Linked DNA regions of Nitrobacter winogradskyi Nb-255. The protein of the gene in region 1 interacts with the protein of each later gene in a pairwise test. Links are inferred from orthologs where the notes say so. Each region holds a gene or a part of one and is shown on either strand. Other genes may lie near its edges.

What was found.
Region 2: the proteins of NWI_RS05390 (region 1) and mtgA interact in binary tests that used the Escherichia coli proteins (3 or more experiments, as listed by UniProt). The link is inferred for Nitrobacter winogradskyi Nb-255 from one-to-one orthologs.

What each region holds. Positions count from the first base shown.
Region 1 is NC_007406.1:1,137,050-1,140,322, forward strand. What follows is about bases 1-2,958. They hold NWI_RS05390 (peptidoglycan D,D-transpeptidase FtsI family protein), read left to right. Parts: upstream 1-588; coding sequence 589-2,328; downstream 2,329-2,958. Other genes in these bases: rsmH (16S rRNA (cytosine(1402)-N(4))-methyltransferase RsmH), read left to right, coding at 1-207; ftsL (cell division protein FtsL), read left to right, coding at 212-592; NWI_RS05395 (UDP-N-acetylmuramoyl-L-alanyl-D-glutamate--2,6-diaminopimelate ligase), read left to right, coding at 2,410-2,958. Also shown: more of NWI_RS05395, read left to right, coding at 2,959-3,273. UniProt on the Escherichia coli protein: Essential cell division protein that catalyzes cross-linking of the peptidoglycan cell wall at the division septum. Required for localization of FtsN.
Region 2 is NC_007406.1:552,538-555,612, forward strand. What follows is about bases 272-3,031. They hold mtgA (monofunctional biosynthetic peptidoglycan transglycosylase), read left to right. Parts: upstream 272-1,191; coding sequence 1,192-1,872; downstream 1,873-3,031. Other genes in these bases: NWI_RS02575 (polyprenyl synthetase family protein), read right to left, coding at 272-963; rpmF (50S ribosomal protein L32), read left to right, coding at 1,975-2,160; NWI_RS02590 (hypothetical protein), read left to right, coding at 2,282-2,929. Outside these bases: more of NWI_RS02575, read right to left, coding at 37-271. UniProt on the Escherichia coli protein: Peptidoglycan polymerase that catalyzes glycan chain elongation from lipid-linked precursors. May play a role in peptidoglycan assembly during cell division in collaboration with other cell division proteins.

The DNA.
Region 1 (3,273 bases):
CATCGGCCCGAAATCGAACGCGCGCCGCCGAGCTTTGCCATTCTGACCAAGCGTCCGCTGACGCCGGGTGACGACGAAGTCCAGGCCAACCCGCGCGCGCGCTCCGCCAGGCTGCGCGCCGCCGAGCGTACCGATGCGGCCGCGATTGATGACGGCGCCGAGCTTCCGGCCTGGCCGTCGCTCGCCAACGTGATGCGCGGAGGCTGATGAGGTGCGGATCATCCATTTCCTCGTCGTCTGCGCGCTGGTCTATGCGGCATCGTATGTCTACCGCATCAAGATGGATTCGACCTCCCGCACCGAGCGTGTGTCGCGGCTTCAGGCTCAGGTGCGCGAGCAGCGCGAGGCGATCGCGGTCCTGCGCGCGGAATGGGCGAGGCTCGATGCGCCGCAGCGTCTGCGAATTCTGGCTGAACGGCATTTGAAGCTGAAGCCGATTGAAGCCCGACAGTTCGATTCTTTGAAGAACCTGCCGGAGCGGCCGCCAAGCCTGGTGCCGCCCGGCACCTCCGATCCGATCGGCGCCATGATCGAGATTATCGATCCCGACGTCATCACCGGCTCGCTGCCGTCGCAGGAGGCCCCGCAATGATCGGCCAGAACAGGCTTCCGCCGGCGCTCTGGAGTCAGCGCCTGATCCGCAATCTGCTCTACGGCCGCAATGTGGATCGCGCCGCCAAGGCGCGGGTGCGCGTCGGTCTCGTCATCATCTTGTTCGCGCTGATCTATACGGTGGTCGCGGCGCGTCTTGTCATGTTCGCGGCCTTTCCGGATGATCGTGGAGGGCGCCGGACCGCCTCGCAGGACGCGATCGCCACGGCGCGGCCCGATATCATCGATCGCAACGGCCAGGTTCTTGCGACCGATATCAAGTCGCCGAGCCTGTTCGGCGAGCCACGCCGCCTCATCGACAGGGACGAGGCGGTCGAGTTGCTGACGGCGACGCTACCGGATCTGGAGACCTCCGAGGTTCGACAGCGTCTTGGCACTCGCAAGGGTTTTGTCTGGCTGAAACGCGAGATCACCCCTGCGCAGCAAAAGGAAATTCACAGTCTCGGCATTCCCGGCATCGGCTTCCTGCGCGAGAACAAGCGCGTTTATCCAAGCGGGCGCGAGGTCGCGCACCTGATCGGGCTCGTCAACATCGATAACCAGGGCATCGCCGGGATGGAGAAGTGGCTCGACAGCAACGGGCTCGCTGACCTGCACCGCGCCGGCTTCGCCACCGACCGCCTGCAGAAGCCGGTGGAGTTGTCGATCGACCTGCGTGTCGAGCACGCGCTGCGCGACGAGCTTCTGAAAGCCAAGGATCATTATCGGGCCAAGGCCGCCTCGGGCATCGTCTCCAACGTGCGGACCGGCGAGATCGTCGCGATGGTCTCCTTGCCGGATTTCGATCCCAACAATCCGAAGGAGGCGCATGATCCCGATCGCATCAACCGCCTGACCACGGGCGTGTACGAGATGGGATCGACCTTCAAGGCGTTCACGCTAGCGATGGCGCTCGATTCCGGCAGGTATGGCCTGAATTCGATGTGGGATGCGCGTGCTCCGCTGCGCTACGGCCGCTTCACGATTCACGACGACCACTCGATGGGTCGCTTCATCAACATGAAGGAAGTGTTCACCTACTCATCCAACATCGGCGCGGCGCGGATCGCGCTTGCGCAAGGCGTCGAGGCGCACAAGGCGTTCCTGCGCAGGATGGGCCAGATGGATCGCCTGCGCACGGAGTTGCCGGAAAGCGCCTCGCCGATCCTGCCGCGCAAGTGGGGTGAACTGAACACCGTCACCATCGCGTTCGGGCACGGCATGGCGGTGGCGCCGTTGCAGGCGGTGATGGGCATCGATGCGCTGGTCAACGGCGGCTGGCTGATTCCGCCCACCTTCCTGAAGCGCACCGAAGAGGAAGCGATGGCGGTCGCCAGGCGCGTCATCAAGCAGGAGACCAGCGACAAGATGCGCTTTCTGCTGCGACTGAACGCCGAAGTGGGGACCGCGAGGAAGGCCGATGTCAAAGGCTACTATGTCGGCGGCAAGACCGGCACTTCTGAGAAGGTCATCAACGGCCGCTACGCGAAAAAACGCGTGCTCAATTCTTTCACCGCGATTCTGCCGGCGGACAATCCCCGATACCAGATTCTGGTCATGCTGGACGAGCCGCAGCCGCTCAAGGAAACCCATGGCTTCATCACCTCCGGCTGGAATGCGGTTCCGACCGGCGGCAAGGTTATCGCGCGCATCGCCCCGCTGCTCGGTGTGCAGCCCCGGTTCGATCTGCCGCCGTCCGAGCGCCTCATTCTTGCGGCATCCAGGGCGACGCAGTAGGGCGAGGTTTGTTTCATTTCAGCGCGCCTCGCGGCAAACGTCGGGCTGCGGCGTCAAATTGAAGCTACGGCTGGGGAGATCATGAAACTTCGCGAGCTTTTCGGCGACGACGCCACCATGGACGCGCCGGCCGGCGAGCTTGCCGTCACGGGTCTCGCGGCGGATAGCCGCGCGGTGAAGCCCGGAGATCTCTTTTTCGCGCTTGCCGGCTCGAAAACGGATGGCGCGCGGTTCATCGACGCCGCGATCGCGTCGGGCGCTGTCGCGGTCGCCGGTGATCATGCGCCTGCGCGCGGGCGCGTCCCGTTCATCGCAACGCCGAATCCGCGGCGCGCGCTGGCGCTGGCGGCGGCAAAATTCTATCCGCGACAGCCCGCAACCATTGCCGCCGTGACCGGGACCAGCGGCAAAACCTCGGTCGCGGCCTTCACCCGGCAGATCTGGCAGCGGCTCGGATATTTGTCCGCGAGCATCGGCACCGTCGGCGTGGTCGCGCCCTCGCGCGCGGTCTACGGCTCGGTGACGACGCCCGATCCGATCGAGTTGCATCGGGAGCTGGATCAGCTCGCGGGCGAAGGCGTCACGCATCTTGCGCTGGAAGCATCCTCGCACGGTCTTGATCAATATCGGGTCGATGGCGTGCGGGTGCGCGCCGCCGGCTTCACCAACCTGTCGCGCGATCATATGGATTATCATCCGACGGTCGCGCATTATCTCGAGACCAAGCTGCGGCTGTTCCGCGATCTGGTCGAATCGGACGGCATCGCGGTGATCTGCGCCGATCATGACTGCTCCGATACCGTGATCGAAGCGGCGGGCGCGCGCAACGTGCCGGTGATGCGTGTCGGCCGCCGTGGCGACGGCGCGCGGATGGGCATTCGCCTGGTCGAGGCGGCGATCGATGGTTTTGCGCAACGGGTCACGCTCGAACACGCAGGGCGCGAG
Region 2 (3,075 bases), 580 kb from region 1 along the record:
GAGCTTCGCTTCTGGTTCAATCAGAAGCGATAATGCTCAGTTCTTGCGGTTGGCAACGAAGTGCGCGGCAGCGCGCAGCACGTCGCCACGCGAACCGAACACCGACAAAGCTTCATCCGCCTTCGCCAGAAGGTCCCGAACCCGTTTCTTGGCGCCATCGATGCCGAGTTGGGTAACGAAAGTGGTCTTGCCGAGCGCCGCATCCGCTCCGGTGGGCTTGCCGAGCGCCGCCGCGTCGCTTTCGACGTCCAGAAGGTCGTCGGCGATCTGGAAGGCTTCGCCCAGCGCGCGGCCGTAAGCGTCGAGAGCCTGATAGTCCTTTTGCGAGGCCTGGCCGAGCAGCGCGCCGGCGATGCAGCCGAAGCGGAGCAGCGCGCCCGTCTTCATCTGCTGCACGCGCGCCACGTCGACCGGCCCGCGGTCGCCGAAACGGCCTTCGCCGGCGAGATCGAGCAACTGCCCGCCGACCATGCCGCCAATGCCGGCGGCGCGCGCCAGCGCGCGCGTCAGCAACAGTCGGACGGCGGGATCGTCATGGACCTCGTCGCGGGTGATGATGTCGAAGGCAAGCGTCAGAAGACCGTCGCCGGCGAGGATTGCGGTGGCGTCGTCGGTGGTCTTGTGCAGGGTCGGACGCCCCCGGCGCAGGTCGCTGTTGTCCATCGCCGGCAGGTCGTCATGAATCAATGAATAGCAGTGGATGCATTCGAGCGCCGCGCCGGCCAGCAGCGCCGCCTCGCGCGGAACGCCGAACACGGCCGAACTTTCGACCACGAGAAACGGCCGCAGCCGCTTGCCGCCGCCGAGCGAGGAATAGCGCATGGCGTCCGTCAGCCGCCTTGGGCGTGCGATTTCGTCGGGCAGGGGGGCGTCGGAAAGCAGCTTTTCCAGCACGGCCTCGGTCTCGTCCGCCGTGGTGTCAAGGCGTATCGCGAAATCGGCGGATGAAAGTCCAGACGTCATCAAAGTGACTCCAAGAACGGAAAACGAAGAACAGAAGACGGCCGCCATGGCCGCGAAGCCGGCGAGGTCGATTTTCGCGGGACAATCCTTCATGGTATCGGCTTCGTCAATTCCGGCCCGCCGACAATCTGCCGCCGGCTCCGGTGTCATCAAGGGTGATTTCGTGAAGGCTCCTCGTCGCGGACACGGTGAAGCTGCCCGCCGATCGATTAAAGGCTTCGGGGCCTGATGCGACGGGCGATCCGCGTCATGGCGCTCTCCGCCATCGGCCTGTTGTTGTTGCCTTATCTGCTGACGCCGCTGTATCGGATCGGCCATCCGGTCTCGACGCTGATGATATGGCGCACGCTTTCGGGCGCGCCGATGTCGCGGCAGTGGATCGATTTCGCCGCGCTTCCGCCGTCGCTTCCGCGTTCCGTGGTCGCGTCGGAGGACGCCAAGTTCTGTAGCCATCAGGGCATCGATTGGGATTCGCTGCGGGAAGTGCTCGACGATGCCGAGGACGGCGAGTTCAAGCGCGGCGGCTCCACCATCACGCAGCAGGTGGCGAAGAATCTGTTTCTCTGGCCGGGACGCAGCATGGTCCGCAAGGCGCTGGAATTTCCGCTGGCGATGTGGATCGATGCGGTGCTGTCCAAGCAGCGGATTCTCGAAATCTATCTGAACATCGCGGAATGGGGCCCGGGCGGCCAGTTCGGTGTCGAGGCAGGGTCGCGCTATGCTTTCGGGCGATCCGCGGCCAGCCTGACGGCCCGTGAGGCGGCGCTAATGGCGGCGATCCTGCCCAATCCGGTCCGGCGCAGCGCCCGAAAGCCGGGTCCGGGAGTCCGCCGGCTGGCCGGGACCTATATGGCCCGGGCCCGGGCGGCTGAACTGCGCGGTTGCTGGAGCGGCAATCGTAGCCTATAAGGCCGGGCTTACCAGCATTCAGCTCGCGCGTCCGCCATTTGTCGCGCCTGCCCGCCGACGTTCCGAGACGGAACTCGACAACATCCTGCAAGGACACCGGATATGGCCGTTCCAAGAAGAAAGACATCGCCGTCGCGGCGCGGCATGCGCCGTTCGGCGGATGCGATCAGCAAACCGACCTACGCCGAGGACAAGGACTCCGGCGAACTGCGCCGTCCCCACCATCTCGACCTGAAAACCGGCATGTACAAGGGCCGTCAGGTCTTGAAGGCCAAGAGCGACTCCTGAGCAGGGACCCGATCGGGCCTGCGGTCCGGAACCAGCGGGGTTGGACTGAAGGGAAGCGCAAGGCATGGAGGAGTTCGGCAGGCGGATCAAACCTTCCGCCTGAATGAAGGAGGCCTTGGCGATGTCCGTGATCGGTTTCCCTCTGCTTCTGATTCCCCTGGCGATCTGCAACATCATCGTCTTCCTGATGCCGGGCGTCCTCTTGACGGAGCCCGTTCTCACATTGACCTTGATGTCCGGCGTGTCCTGGACGGTGACGCTCGGGGACACGCTGCTGGCGCTCGGCATCGTCCTGTTGCTGTTCGAGATCATCAAGGGCGTCCGCCCCCACGGCAAGTATCTCACCGATCACCTGCTGTCGCTGGCGGTGTTCGGGGGCGCCGCGGCGCAATTCGTGGTGCTGCCGCAATTCGGCTCCTCGACCTACTTCATGCTGACGCTGCTGGCGCTGGTCGATTTCCTCGCCGGATTCGCCTTGCGTGCGCGGCGGCCGGCGCGCGGGGTTCTCGTGCCGTCCCAAGGCATGGCGGAGGAGGTGGAAGCACGCGAACCGCGCGCTCCGTCGTCCTCATTCATGGTGGCGCAGGCTTCATCGCAGGAGCCTGCCGACCCGTCGGCGCCTGCCGCCGAACCGCTCCCGGAGCGAACGATCGTTCATGCCGAGACTGGACTTGCCAATTCCGGGTATACCGAGACAGCCGGAGCCAAGCCGCATCCGGATGTTCCGGGTCCGGACATCCAGCAGCGCGATCCAGGCCAAGCGTCGTAAGTGTCGATTGGCTCAGATGACGCGCAACAGCCGCGGACCGGTCCGCGCGCCGACTTGCTTCCGCTCGCCCGTCGAATGATAGGCGGCCTGCGCAACCTGCGGCGAAGCACGGCGGAATATCCGCGTCTGTGGACAATGTTCCGCGA